DNA from 2 places in the Actinopolymorpha sp. B11F2 genome. Region 2 is predicted to be linked to the other one. Evidence: riboswitches for the same ligand, from Rfam matches in the RefSeq annotation. Region 2 holds a riboswitch; the other holds the start of a gene.
The links. Region 2 has a riboswitch for S-adenosylmethionine ahead of thrC (threonine synthase). Riboswitches for the same ligand answer to the same signal wherever they lie in the genome.

Region 1: another riboswitch for S-adenosylmethionine. It lies ahead of ABN034_RS26200 (GNAT family N-acetyltransferase); the one in region 2 lies ahead of thrC (threonine synthase).

The regions. Positions count from the first base shown of each region.
Region 1 covers NZ_JBEFTX010000017.1:61,650-69,013, reverse strand. The annotation lists gene ABN034_RS26215 (dihydrofolate reductase family protein) at 1-148, opposite strand, end outside; gene ABN034_RS26210 (SRPBCC family protein) at 148-654, opposite strand; gene ABN034_RS26205 (ArsR/SmtB family transcription factor) at 658-1,011, opposite strand; gene ABN034_RS26200 (GNAT family N-acetyltransferase) at 1,139-1,762, opposite strand; SAM riboswitch class I at 1,770-1,858, opposite strand; gene ABN034_RS26195 (hypothetical protein) at 2,012-2,371, shown strand; gene ABN034_RS26190 (GntR family transcriptional regulator) at 2,414-3,535, opposite strand; gene ABN034_RS26185 (glycoside hydrolase family 76 protein) at 3,888-5,084, shown strand; gene ABN034_RS26180 (HNH endonuclease signature motif containing protein) at 5,638-7,032, opposite strand; gene ABN034_RS26175 (ROK family transcriptional regulator) at 7,227-7,364, opposite strand, start outside.
Region 2 covers NZ_JBEFTX010000024.1:59,658-67,021, reverse strand. The annotation lists gene ABN034_RS30995 (DUF2178 domain-containing protein) at 1-342, shown strand, start outside; gene ABN034_RS30990 (serine hydrolase domain-containing protein) at 432-1,724, shown strand; SAM riboswitch class I at 2,021-2,198, shown strand; gene thrC (threonine synthase) at 2,212-3,495, shown strand; gene ABN034_RS30980 (MoaD/ThiS family protein) at 3,492-3,767, shown strand; gene ABN034_RS30975 (alpha-amylase family protein) at 3,885-5,489, shown strand; gene ABN034_RS30970 (cold-shock protein) at 6,037-6,237, shown strand; gene ABN034_RS30965 (hypothetical protein) at 6,498-7,232, shown strand.

The sequences.
Region 1 (7,364 bases), on a different contig from region 2:
CGAGCTTCAGGTTCTCCCGGAAGAACCGCAGCGGGAAGACCCACCGCTGCAGTTCCACCCACTGCTGCCCCATCAGGTCCCCGAGGGACTCGGGCGCGATGAAACCGTCCAGCGACATCGACACGCTGAAGAACACCTTCCCGGCCATCAGTCCTCCGCTCCCAACCGAGCGACCTCGGTGACATAGGCCGCCAGCTTGCTCAGGGTCTGCTGGCCGCCCTCGATCGCGTGGTACTTCTCGACCACCTCGTCGCGCAGTTCCTTGGTGGGGAACACCGTGCGCATCTCGATCCGGGTCGCCGCACCGTCGGGCTCGAACGTCAGGACCGACTCGAAGGCGTTCGGGTCGCCGCGGGACTCACCGTGCAGCAGCGCGATCCGCTCCGGCGGGGCGATCTCGTTCCAGGAGATCCACTCGGTGTAGTCCGTCCCGTCCGGCCCGTGCATCACGAAGTTCCACTCCCCGCCGACGCGGAACTCGAACGACCGCGTGGTCGTGGTGAACCCCTCCGGCCCCCACCACCGGGACAGGTGCCGCACCTCGGTGAACGCCTCGAACACCAGCTCCCGCGGGGCGTCGATGACCCGGGAGATCACGATCTCCCGGTCAGCCGTCGCGAACTGCGCCGGCCCTCCTCGTCCCGTCGCGCTCATCAGCTACTCCTCCTGCCCTGCCTGCTCTAGAGCCTGCTTCAGGTCCTGCACGTATGCGTCCAGCCGGTCGAAGCTCTCGCTCCAGAAGCGCTCGAACCCACCGGTCCACTCGTGGACCGGCCGCAGCCCGCGGGCGTCAAGGCCGTACAGGCGCTGCTTGCCTGCCTTGCGGTCCCGCACCAGCCCGACCTCCCGGAGCACCCGCAGGTGTTTGGATGCGCGCGGCTGGGTCATCCCCAGCTCCCGGGCCAACTCGGTCACCGGCCGCTCACCCGCCCGCAGCAGCACCAGGATCTCCCGGCGCCGCGGCTCGGCGATCGCGTTGAAGACGTCCGAGGTCGTCGCGGCTCGTGCCATGGCCGCCATCATATGCCCATATCGGCATGCGTCAAGTCGAGACAGGGAGATCCAGCGTGTACCCGGGAAGTCCCTCGCGGAGAGGTGACGCCGTACTCCGCATAGACGTCAAGGCTCTCCTCAGGCTCTATTGAATGCTCACGCCCCCGACCCGCGCGCCGAGTGCCGACTTGACGGACGGCCATTCGGTCGCCACGACAGAGAACATGGCCGAGTCGCGCAACGCCCCCGCCTCTCCAGGCGCCCACGAGGCCGACCAACTGCGCAACACCCCCTCGAAGCGCGCCCCGAGCCCCTCGATCGCCCGCCGCGAACGTTCGTTGCGGGCGTCCGTCTTGAGGTCGACACGGGCCACCCCCAGCGTCTCGAACGCATACGTGAAGAGCAGCAACTTTGCTTCGGCATTGATCCCCGTGCCCTGCGCCGACGCCGCAAGCCAGGTCCAGCCGATTTCGATGGCGCGCAGGTCCTGCCGGCCCGGCCACGTTCGCGGGTTCCAGAGGGCTGTGCACCCCACGGCCATACCGTCCCGCTGCCGGACCTGCGCGAAGGGCGTCAGTCCCTCGCTCCTGCGAGCGAACTGGGTCGCCAGGTACTCCTTCACCTCGGCACCGCGGGGAACCACGGTGAAGCCGTAGGTGCGGCGATCTTCCTCCGCGGCCCGCGCCAGATCCGACGCGTGGGCCATCGCCAGTGGCTCCAGCCGTACGAACGATCCATGGAGTACGGGCACATCGAGCCATGCGCTCATGAGCGCCTCCTCATCGTTCCTGGCATTGGCACCTTGCCGTAGGGCAGGTTGCCGGACCGTCACTGGGCCAGGTCCCTCGGATCCTCTGGATGAATCTCGGTCAGGGGATCATGCCTCGGCGTAGGGACGGCGGTCAACGTCGGCGGCCACCGAACCGGCGAACTGCCGCGAACACCGATGAATCCGCGCCACGATCGTGGTCTGCACCTGCGTCACCCGCGGAATCGGCGGTCCGGCAAACGAATGAGGATGACTGAGGAGGTCCCGATCATGGGCAAGGTGATCGTGGGGGCGACAGTCTCCGTCGACGGGTTCATCGCGGATGAGAACGACAATGTGGGCCCGCTGTTCGAGTGGTACGGAAACGGCGACGTGGCGACAACCATGGGAGATCCGGACCGGCTTTTCCATGTGAGCGCCGCCAGCGCCGAGTACATTCGTTCGACCTCGGGCAATGTTCGCGCGGCGGTGATCGGTCGGCACCTGTTCGACATCACGAACGGATGGCACGGCGTACCCGCGGCGCCGCCCCAACAATTGCTGGAGAACCCGCGGACCATCGAAGGGGATCGCGTCCTACACCTCATCTACGCCATCCGTACGTCCTGACAGGCCGACGAACGCCTACTGTCGCGGGGTTCTTTCCAGCCTTCACGTGGTCGGATCGACAAGGGTGAACGGTACGACCGACCTGAGCGGCACGTCGTCGCCGCCCAGCTGGGCGTGGAGAAGGTCGACGGCGCGGCGGCCCATCTCCTGCTGGTCCTGCTTGATGTAGACGAAGGTGCCGGAATCAGTCGGCGATTCCAGCGAGTCGAAGCAGGCGATCATCCGACGGTCGGGATCCCCTTCACCCGCGTGCTCGAGAACCTGTCGCAGCAGGACGGCGATGTTGTACTCGCAGGCCACGAAGCCGGTGATGCCTGGTTCGCGTTTCAGGAAAGCGCGCAGAGCCTCGCGGTCGGCGCTCGCCATGTCCGCTGACCGCGACCCCGGCAGTGTGCTGTGGAATTCGGTGAAACAGCGTTCGGCGTCTGGTGGGTATCCGCGCTCGCGCAGGACGTCACGGTATCCCTGCATCCGTTCCTCGATGCTGGAGGTGTTCTCGACCGGTGGCGACAGGAAGGCGACCTGCTCGTGTCCCTGGTCGAGCACGCGGGAGGTGAGGGCACGAGCCGCGGCTGCGTTGTCGGTGAAGACCGAGCATGCCGGGATCCCACGAAGGTACCGGTCGACCAGGACGAGCGGAGAGCGGTCGAGCACGAGCCGCACCAGGCTTGCGTTGTAGAACTCCCCGTGGACAGGGAAGACGATCAGTCCGTCCGCGACGCCACCGACGAGGGCATCGATCGCCTGCTCCTCGACCTGCTGGCTGTCCCGGGTCCGCCGGACGATCAGGTGGTAGCCGAGTTCTGCGCACCGCTCCTCGATCGCACACAGGAGTTCCAGACCGTACGCCTCAGAGGCGTCGGGAAGCACCAGGGCGAGGCAGCCGGTGCTCGGTGGCCGCTCACGTGGTCGAGCACCAGCGTGGCGTACGGCGTCGACGCGGCCGACGTCATCGGTCACGAACGACCCCATGCCGCGCCTGCGGTCGACCACACCGGCTTCGGCGAGCATGCGAAGCGCCCGCTTGGAGGTGATGCGGCTGACGCCGAACTGCTCCGCCAGCTCCTTCTCGGACGGGACCCGCTCCCCAGGTTTGAGAGTCTCGGTGCGGATCTGGTGGAGGACGTAGTCGTAGACCCGCTCGTAGAGGAATGGATCGGGCACGCGTCCTCCGGAGGGGTGACTGGGCAGATCTATACCATCTTGCGACCATGCGCATACTATCCTGCGACCACCGCACTAGTGAACGTCTCACGTGGCCAACCCTTCCTAGCGTCACAGCAGTCCTGGCTGCCTCGCCCGCGCCATCGCGCGACCACACCGCGACCACGAAGCCGCCCGGAAACGGACATGTCATCTCATTGACATGTTGATATATCGAGAGCACCTTGGGTCTCGGTTGCCCTGTGAGTGATGGCGTTCCGGGTGCCTGAGCTCGGAACGCCATCACGCAGGACAGGCGCCGACGTGTCGACCGAGCGGCTCACGGGGACCGCCGAATCACCGGGAGGACCTCGTGAAGCATCACTTTTCAGCGCCGTCACGCCGTGCCGTGCTGGTCGGCGGTCTCGCGGCCACCGCAGGGTGGGGACTCGCAACGACCGCATCGACCGCACACGCGGCGCAGGTGCCGTCGCAGGCGTTGACGAAGTACGCGCGACGCGCCAGGGAAAGCTACGCCGCGCTGCAGCGCTACTTCTACGACCCGCAGACGTCGTTCTACCTCGAGGAGTACCCCCACACGGGCGGCAACCCGTGGTCGTACGTCTGGCCGTTCTCGCAGGCGATGATCGCGACCCAGGACATGGCCGGACTGCCGGAGATCGGCAAGCGCTACACCGACGACGTAGCTGACCGCTACACGGCTCTCGAGGCCTACTGGAACGCCGAGACCGACCCGCCTGGGTACGACTCCTACCTGCGACCGCCGGCCGGGCATGGCGGCGACAAGTTCTACGACGACAACGAGTGGAACGCCCTGGGGTTCATCCAGCGCCACTACATGACTTCTGGCGGAGACGCCGCCGCGCTGCGCCGGGCCGCCGAGATCTTCGACCTCGTGGTGTTCGGCTGGGACACGGACCCGAGCCATCCCTGCCCGGGTGGCGTCTTCTGGACACAGGCTCCCTGGAGCAACGACCGCAACACCGTCTCGAACGCGCCGGGTGCCGAGGTCGGACTGCACCTCTACCTCGCGACGAAGGACGACCACTACCTCGACTGGTCGATCCGGATGTACGAATGGGTGCGGACGTACATGCTCGCGCCGAACGGCCTCTACTGGGACCACGTCGACCTCGCCGGGAACATCGAGAAGACGCAGTGGTCGTACAACCAGGGCACGATGATCGGCGCCGGCGTCCTTCTCCATCGCGCGACGGGCGAGCAGAAGTATCTCGACCACGCGCGCGACACCGCGGCCAAGGCGCTCGCCTTCCTCGCCGAGAACGAGCGCTACTTCGACCAGCCGGCGAGGTTCCACGCGATCTTCTTCGCCAACCTGCTGCAGCTGTCGGCGGTCGAGCCGCACCCCTCGTACCGCAAGGCAATGGAGTGGTACGCCGACCAGTCGTACGCACGGTTCCGCGACCACACGACCGGCCTGTACCGCTTCACCGGCGACAACCCCGTGACGCTGCTGGAGCAGTCCGGCATGATCCGCATCGAGGCCATGCTCGGGTGGCACACTTCGCAGTACCCCCGGCTTACCTGAGCCGGTCGCGTTGCTCGCAGGCCCGCCTGGGAACAGTTCCGCGTTCGTGGGTTTCAGTGCTGAGCCGGGCCTGACGCCGGGCTCGACATCGCGTCGCTCGGTGTCAGTCCGCTCCGCCCCCTTGTGAGCGTGCGGCTTGATCGCGCGTACGGCAGCGAGTTTGGGACGGGTCGCGTCGATGGTTTTGATCCGCTCGAGGTACGCATCGACCAGGCTGGCAGAGGTGAGCTGCTTCGTCGCCAGAGCCCGCTGCAACGTGGCGAGACACGTGCGTTGCAACCGGGGCGGAAAGCCTGGTGCGGTTTGAGTCTGGTCCTTCTCTGCCGTAGGTGGGCGTCCGCATGGGTTTGAGCGTCGCTTCGACCGGACGTGTGTGACGACAACTGGGACGGTCGTCGGGGAGGAACGAAGGGCCCCGCATCGTCGGCGACTCGGACGCCCGGCTGGGTCGGGGACTTGCCATCGGCGGCGGCGCGGTGTTCTTCCTGATCGGGCTGGGGATCGTGTCCGCAGCGTTCCTGATCGGATGATCGTGCTGATCAAACGGTGTCGGTCATTCGCCAGGTGGTGGTTCGGGTTGGATGGTGTAGGTGTGGCCAAGCGGGCTTTGTGCGGTGAGCTCGCCGGGACTGTTCTGGGTCCAGAACCAGCCGGCTTCGTGTTTGGCCCTGTGGTGTCGTCGGCATAGTGGGGCGAGGTTGCAGGCGCACGATGGTCCACCTAACCGGTGCTCGACCACGTGATCGAGGTCGCAGGAAACGGCAGGTCTGGAACACCCCGGATGAGTGCAGACCCGATGCCTCGCCTGAACAAGTCTGCGCTGGGTAGCGGTCGGTCTATATCGCCGACTGCTGGCCTGGTGGAAGACGACCTTCCCGTCGATGGTGACCGTGCGGCAGTACTCGAACCCACCCGCGGCGGCGTTCTTGATCTCACCGATCACCTGGGGTGAGACCGCACCCAACCCGGCAAGCTCACCCGCCTTGTCACCAAGACCAAGCCAGGTTTCCAGATCCGCGACCAGCTCCACCTTCGCCACCAGGGCTTCGTCACCGGTCTCGACGTACTGGCCGCCGTCACCCGGGTCGTCCCAGCTGTTCTCGGCGTCAGCGCGGCTGTGAGCAGGAGACTCCCCGACATCGGCAGCGGCGTCGGCGTGTGGTGGGGTGGGTTGGCGGCCGCGGAGCAGGTCCAGCAACACGTCGGCTTCGATCTGCGCCAAGGTCCGCACATCACCGGCGGTCTTGATCCGCTTGGCCGTGGTCTTGATGAACACCTGTGCCGCCGCCGTACCGGCAAGCGGTAGGTCCAGGCCGTAGATACTGCCCGTCCCATCCACACCCGCACCGAACCGGATCCGCCTGCCCTGCTGCGCCTCCCTACGCCGCTCCTCGGCACCGTCGGGGTCGAGTTCGAGCACCTTGCGCCGTAACCGGCGCACCAGCTGCGCCCGCGTCAACCCGATCCCCGCGGCGGCATCGGCGGCCAGAATGAAATCCTCCGCCTGTGCGGCAAGCTCAGGTGCCAGGCAGCAGGTTTCCTCGGAGATCGCCCGCGTCTTGGCCAGGCTGATCCGACCAGTGGTAAGCGCAGCGCGGGTGGCGGGCAGTCGTTCGGTCAACTCGAACGCGAACGACAACTCACGATCCGCGCACCGCGGCGACAACCCAAGAGCCGCACCCACCTCAGCCGAAGCGAACTCGCCGAAACACCGGTTCAACTCCGGCGGCGAATCAGGTGTGCACGCAGGTGACCGCGCCACATGCGCCATCGACTCATAGAACCGCGCCGCCACCCACGACGCCTGCCGTTCCCACGCCTGCAAGACAATCACCCGGGCGTGACCATTCACCGCGGCGGTGTCGATCCCCGCCAACACCGCACCAAGCTCAGCGCCCGGTGCAGCCGAAGCCAGCACCGAGAAGTCCACACCCCCGTGGTCGAACATACGGACGATTCTAACAGTACGTGATCACTGTCGCATCTCTCGAAGCCCTTATATATAAGGAACATCTTCCCCGTACGGGCCCTCGTCACACCCGTACCTACCGAGCCGTCACAGCGTCGAGAAGGCGTACTGCTGCCTCGCGCTCTCCACGCGGTCCGCCACCCGACCCACAAAATGGCGTTGCCCGCGTGCGCTCAGGCGTTCTGGAACAGCAGTTCCCGGGCGTGGTCGAGCGCGCGGTGGACGGCACCGGCAAGCGGGGCCTGTCCCGCCATCGCGGCACGCTCGACCCGTACCGGCGTCGGCGTGTAACCGGCGACGGCTGCGCGGAC
Region 2 (7,364 bases):
GTCCTGGGCATCGCGATGGGTGTCGCGGCGATCGTGAGTGACCGGCTCTGGCTGGGGCTGGCGATGATCGCCCTCATGGTTGTGCTCGTGCTGTTCCTGGTGTTCGGGTCGCGCCTGAGTGACACGGTCGCACTCCTTGGCGACGACACGCACGAGGAACGGCATGTGCAGATCCATCAACGCGCGGCCCTTCACACGTTGAACATTCTCGCCCTCGTGATCGTGGGCGGTGCGGTCGTCGACATCGCTCGTGGCGGTCACGGTGACCCTTGGGCGTTCCTGGGATTCGTCGCGGGCGTCACCTACGTCGTCTCGCTCCTGGTGCTCAACCGTCGCACCTGAGCGCCGAACCGGTCGCGGCGACCATCGTCGACGACTGCTACGTCCGGCGCCTCACCACCAATCAGCTTTGTATCTTGGGGGTTTGACGCATGCTGCCCGAAATCATGTCCGTACGCCGGCTGCTGGTCGCCGTGCTCGCGCCGCCCTTGATCGTCGCTGGTGCGTCTTCCCCAGGCGCTCCGGCTCCACCCGCAGAGGCCGCGGTTCCACCACCCGCAGAGGCCCCGGCTCTACCCGCGGGGGTCGCGGCACCTCCCGCAGAAGACGCGGCTCCTCCCGCGGAGGCGGCCGCAGCTTCCCATCCGGATAGTGCTTCCGGTCCAGGTGCCCCGGCCCGCACCGTCGCGGCTCACGTCCAAACGACCACGACCCGGCTGGAACGCCTTGCGGAGAAGGTGATCGAGACCGGTACGCCAGGGGTCGCCCTCGCCACCATCACCGGCGACGGTGCGACCACGGCCATCGCGCGCGGTGTGGCCGACCGTCGCACCAACCGGCTGGCCCGCCCCGACGACCGCTACCGCATCGGCAGCATCACCAAGACGATGACCGCCGTCGTCGTCCTCCAACTTGTGGCCGAAGGAAAGATCGGTCTGGACGCCCGGGTCGTCCGCTGGCTGCCGGGCCTGGGCCTCGACGAGCGGATCACCGTACGCCACCTGCTGCAGCACACCAGCGGGTTCCACACCGACACCATGCTGGCGTCCCCACCCTGGTCCTACGACCGCAACCGCTTCCACTACTTCAGCTACCGCGACCTGGTGAGGATCGCCCTCACCAACCCCGAGCCGCGCCGAACCCCTGGTACGCACCACGAGTACTCCAACACCAACTACGTCCTCGCCGGCATGCTGATCGAGTCGGTCACGGACCGGCCGGTGGGTGTCGAGTTCGCGCGCCGCATCATCGGGCCGCTTGGCATGAGAGACACGTCCTACCCGGTGGCGAACCCGGTGATCGCCGGCCGGCACCTGCGTGGGTACCTGCAGGACGGTACGGACAAGCCGCTGTACGACACGACGACGTACTCCATGAGTTGGTTGCGGACCGCCGGTGGCGTGGTGTCCACCACACGGGACGAACTGACGTTCCTGCGAGCGTTGTTCTCCGGGAAACTGCTGCCGAGGCCGCTCTTCGGCGAGATGAGGAGTGTCGGAGAGTTCGGCTACGGGCTCGGCATCTACCCCGTGCAGGTGCCGTGCGTGCCGGGCGGTGTCGCATGGGGCCACAACGGTCAGGTGTTCGGCTACTACAGCGCCGTTTTCACCACCCCGGACGGATCCCGCCAGGCCGCGGTCGGCGCCAACGCGTGGATCATGACGGAGGACGGGACGCTGAACCCCACCGCCGAGCAGGTCGCGGCCGCCGCGCTCTGCGACTAGACGCGTATGCCGGGGCCGCAGCCTCTGCATACTGTCTGTCGAGCCGGGCCGTTCGGCGCCCCGCGGCGAACCGCCAGGCGCAAATGACCACGCTGGGTAGGCCCACGGAACCCGACACATGCGTGGACGCATGGCAGGGGTCCTGACGCCTACTCAGCGTGGTCATTTGCGGCAGCTCACGGCCGCGAGACTGGCCGCCACCGTCCCCGATGGTGGACAACCGTCTCGAATACTGGACCTGCCGGACGATCTCGGAGACGGGTCAGTTACGCTCGCCGACAACAACTCAACAAGGAATCTCATCCAGAGGGGCAGAGGGACCGGCCCGACGAAGCCCCGGCAACCGGCCGACCGCCGACGCGTGTGTCTCGCGTGCATCAGAGGCCCCGCGGCGGACACGGTGCCAAGTCCGGCTCACGACGATCCGACCAGGAGATCCCTGGGCGCGGCTCGGACGCTTGAGGAAGATGAGGAAGGAAGGCCTCTCATGACGACCACGTACGCCGGCGCCGACACGACGGGCGCCGCGCACACCCCCCGCCCCGGTGCGTTCGGCAACGCCACGAGTCTGCGATGTCGCGAGTGTGGCGCGACCACCGAACTCGGCGCGCAGTACGCCTGTACCGAATGCTTCGGCCCCCTCGAGGTGGCCTACGACTACCCGCAGATCACCCGCGACGACCTCGCCGCGGGGCCGGCCAACATCTGGCGCTACCAGGCGCTCCTGCCGGTGCCCACCGACGTCGCGTCGTTCCCCAACACCGAACCCGGCCTCACCCCGCTCGTCCGCGCCGACCGCCTGGCCGCCGCCCTCGGTGTCAGGACCCTGTGGATCAAGAACGACGCGGCCAACCCGACCCACTCGTTCAAGGATCGCGTGGTGGCGGTCGCACTCAGCGCGGCCCGCGAGCTGGGCTTCCAGGTGCTGGCGTGCCCGTCGACCGGCAACCTCGCCAACGCCGTCGCCGCGGCCGCTGCCCGCGCCGGCATCCGCAGCGTCGTCATGGTCCCGCACAACCTCGAACAGCAGAAGATCCTCACGACTGCGGTCTACGGCGGCACCCTGGTCGCTGTCGAAGGCACCTACGACGACGTCAACCGGCTCGCCAGCGAGATCGCCGGTGAGGAAGAAAGCTGGGCGTTCGTCAACGTCAACGTCCGGCCCTACTACGCCGAGGGTTCCAAGACGCTGGGCTTCGAGATCGCCGAACAGCTCGGTTGGCGGCTGCCCCAGCAGGTCGTCGTCCCGATCGCGTCCGGTGCGCAGCTGGTGAAGGTCGACAAGGGACTGCGGGAGTTCGTCGACCTCGGGCTGATCGAGGATGCGCCGTACAAGATCTTCGGCGCGCAGGCGACCGGGTGCGCGCCGGTGTCGGCGGCGTTCAAGGCCGGCCACGACGTGGTGGCGCCGGTACGTCCGGACACCATCGCCAAGTCGCTCGCGATCGGCAACCCTGCCGACGGACCGTACGTGCTCGATGTCTGCCGACGCACGGGCGGGGTCGTCGAGGACGTCAGTGACGACGAGGTGGTCGAGGGCATCGCGCTGCTCGCGCGCACGGAGGGGATCTTCGGCGAGACCGCCGGCGGCGTCACCGTCGCGACGCTGAAGAAGCTGATCGACACCGGGCAACTCGACCCTGACGCGGAGACCGTCATCATCAACTCCGGCGACGGACTGAAAACCCTGGACGCCATCGCCGGCAAGGTGGGGCCCGCGGCAACCATCCGTCCGACGTACGACGCATTCACGAAGGCAGGGCTCGCATGAGCGTGAAGGTACGAGTTCCGACGATCCTGCGCACCTACACCGGCGGCGCTTCCGAGGTGGACGCGGACGGCGCCACGCTCGGCGAGGTGCTCGACTCCCTGGAGACGAAGTACCCCGGCATCCGCGCCCGGGTGCTCGACGACGCCGGGAAGCTGCGCCGGTTCGTCAACGTCTATGTCGGCGAGGAGGACGTGCGCTTCGCTTCCGGTCTGGAAACCCCCACACCGGAAGGCGTTCAGGTCTCGGTGATCCCCGCCGTCGCCGGCGGCTGAACGCACCGTCGCTGGCAGCAGAGCCCGCTCGCTGGCGGGGCCCCTGTCGTGGGGCGGCCCGAGTTCCGGTCACTGACTGCTGAGCCCGGTTCCCGGAGTCTCCGAAAGGAAGTCCACGTGCCTTCCCTGACGCTTCCGGACGCGGTGTTCGTCGTCCACGACCGTCGTGACGGCCTCCGTCAAGCTCACCTTGACGGAGGCCGTTTCACGTCCTCGGAGGTCGAGGTCAGTCTTCCGACCGTCACCGGCGGCCTTGCCGTCCAGGTGGCGTCCCCCCGCCGGGAACTTTCGTGGGTGGTCCTGCGCTGGTGTGAGCCACGCCCCGAGTCGACCCTCGTACTCGGTGATGCATGGGAGCGCTCGTACGGCGATCTGCAGTGGCGGGCGCTCCAACCAGACCGGTTGCTGCCGTGGTCGTGGTTGGGCCACGACCAGGCAACCGGTACGACGTCCGGCATGGGTGTGCGGGTTCGTCCGAACGCCTTCTGTTCCTGGACCGTCGACGCCGATGGCGTGTCCTGCTGGATCGACGTACGGAGCGGCGGATCGCCTGTGCTGCTGGATGATCGAGTTCTCGACGCGGCGACGGTCGTCACCGTCGAAGGGGATCCAGGCGAGTCGGCGTACGCGGTCCAGTGCCGGCTGACGGCAGCGATGTGTGGTGATCCCTTACCAGTAAGAGATCCCGTCGTCGGTTGCAACAACTGGTACTACGCGTACGGCCGCGACTTCGGCCCGGCACAGATCCTTCGCGACGCTGAGACGATCGTGGAGTACGCCGACGGCCATCCGGTCCGTCCCTACTGCGTGGTCGATGCCGGATGGAGCCCTGGCGGTGTGTGCCCCGGCGGTCCGTGGACCGCCGGTGTGGAAGGGTTGTTCGACGACATGGCGGGTTTCGCCGCCGACATCGCTTCGCGCGGTGCACGTCCGGGCATCTGGATGCGTCCGGCCGCGTTGTCATTCGTCGACGATCCCGGTCGGCTGCGCCCCGGACCGCGACCGGCTCGCGAGCAGCCGCTTGACCTCACCCTGCAAGCCAACCTTGACACGATCCGCGAGGACGTCAGTCGCCTTGTGGGCTGGGGATTCGAGCTCGTCAAGCATGACTTCTCGACCTTCGACGCGTTCGGACGCTTCGGTCCGGCGATGGGCGTGAGCCTGACCGACGGCGGCTGGCACTTCGCCGACCGCAGCCGTACGAACGCAGAGATTCTGCTCAGGCTCTATCGCGTCATCCGCGAAGCCGCTGGCGATGCCGTCGTGATCGGCTGCAACACGGTCGGCCAGCTGGCCGCCGGTCTGGTCGAGGTGCAACGCATCGGTGACGACACGTCGGGGCGCGCCTGGGAACGCACCAGGCGAATGGGCGTCAACTCCTTGGCGTTCCGGCTCGCCCAGCACGAGAGGTTCTTCGTCGCCGACGCCGACTGCGTACCCTGCACACCGGACACGCCGTGGGGCAGGAACCGCCAGTTCCTCGACCTGGTGGCACGTTCGGGCACGGCGTTGTTCGTGTCGGTCGACCCGGCGGCACGCACTCCGTCGACCGACGCGGACCTGCGCTCCGCGGTGCGCCTGGCACTCGACGGTGGAACTCCAGGCGGCGTCGAACCGCTCGACTGGTTGCGGGCAACGGACCCCCGACGCTGGCGTACGAACGAGGGACTGCATGTCTACGACTGGACCGAGGCCTGGGGCGCCAACCTGTTGGTCACCTGAGGCGTGCCCGCCGGGGAGAAACGGCGTCCTCGTACCGCGGCACTGACCGCGGGTCAGTCCGGTGTGCGGTCGATGTCCTCTGAATCCGTGCACACACACGATTTCTGCTATGCCCATGAACAGTTCGTGCCAGTGAGCGCATCGATGCAACCGCGACTGCGGAGCGCTACGAAACTGTCGATTCATTCACGATGCGTGGTCGTATCGTCCCGCTGCACAGTTCGGCTGCACAGTTCGGCTGTCCGATCATCTGTCAAAGCCCTGTGTGTCATGGCTGTTTCGTCAGGCGGGAAACGCCCCGCTGTTCAAGGGCCTGGACCGGTCTCGGACTCAATGAGATCGACTTTCCATCTCCCCAATGGCCTGGGGGTTGGGCTATGGTCGGGCGTGGTCGGCATGATCGTGCGTAAGTCGCTCGACCGATTAGCGGTGGGAAACGGAAACGCGCGGATCGATCGCAACGCCTCCTCATGGGGACGGGTGCGGTATGGACGACCCAGGCCCGCGCCGGGCGGGTCTGCACCCGAACGGCCTTGAGGAGAAGGTCATGACGCAGGGCACCGTGAAGTGGTTCAACGCCGAGAAGGGCTACGGCTTCATCGCCGTAGACGGCGGGAATGACGTGTTCGTTCACTGGTCGAAGATCGAGATGGACGGTTACAAGTCACTCGCTGATGGCCAGTCGGTCGAGTTCGAAGCCGTCGAGGGTCCGAAAGGACTCGAGGCGCACGGAGTTCGACCCCTCTGAAACCGGCTCGAAACCGAGCCCTCGCGGCCCGGTCGCATCACCTGATTGGGGCCCGGACGGGCTAACCGTCCGGGCCTCAACTCTTCTTCGGGATTCCGCAACTTTTCGGCGGCTGCCCGGCCCGGTGAGCTGTCCGGAAGTTTTCAGGGCTGTGGACAACCAAAGCCGGACGCAGCTATCGCGCCCTACTCTTGCGAGCGTCACGTCGACTCCAGCTTGGGCCTTGCAGGCTCCGGAGCCTTGAAGAGAAGGGCCTGACGATGGCCGATTCAGCCGAGGACCGGCTCGCCGAACTGCGCGGTGAGAAAGCCCCGAAGGAGCCGCCTGCCACCATGGCGCAGGGTGCGGCCAACGATTCGGCGATGCCCACGTCCCTGCCCGCCGAGCAGACCCCGCTCGACGCCCTGGCGGTGGTGGGCGGGCAGCAGCTCGGGTTCGGATGTCTTCTTGCCCTTGGCTTCATGCTCGTGTTCTTCATCGGACTGATCAGCATCCTCGTGCTGGTGTTCTCCGCGGTGGAGCGGGACATCGTCGCGGTCGTCGTAGGGCTGTTCTTCCTGGGCATGTCAGTGGGCGTGGCGGTGGCGCTGGCGAAGTGGATTCGGCGCTGCCGGACCTGGTTGCGGGGAACGGTGCTCGTGGCCCGGGGCCCGTTCGGCACAAGCAGGTGTGACCTGGCCACGTCGGCGGTGAGCGTCGACTCGGCGGCGGAGACCAGGACCGTGTCGACCCACGGCCCCCACGGCACGTCCTCCACGACGGTCAGGACCGGCCGCCGCATTCCCTTCCTCGTCCTTCGTGAGGCCACGACCGGAAAGGTCGTACGCCTGATGCTCCGCGGCAGAGGTGGCAGGCTGCTTCCTCCCGACCAGCTGCGCCTGGTGGCGGCCGCGATCTCGACCGGTCCGCGGCCACAGCCGTACGACCAGCAGGCCCAGCAGATCGCCGCCGGCCTGCGGGCGCTCGCCGACGACCCGTTCAGCGGCCACCTCTAGATGAGGGTTTTGTCTGGTAGTGCCGGGTCCGCACACGACATCCCGCATCCCGGCTGGCGGGGTTCTCGCCCCACCAAATCGCCCCGCATGCTCGGACGAAGACCGCAATGAACCGGCGTCAGGCCGGTGTCA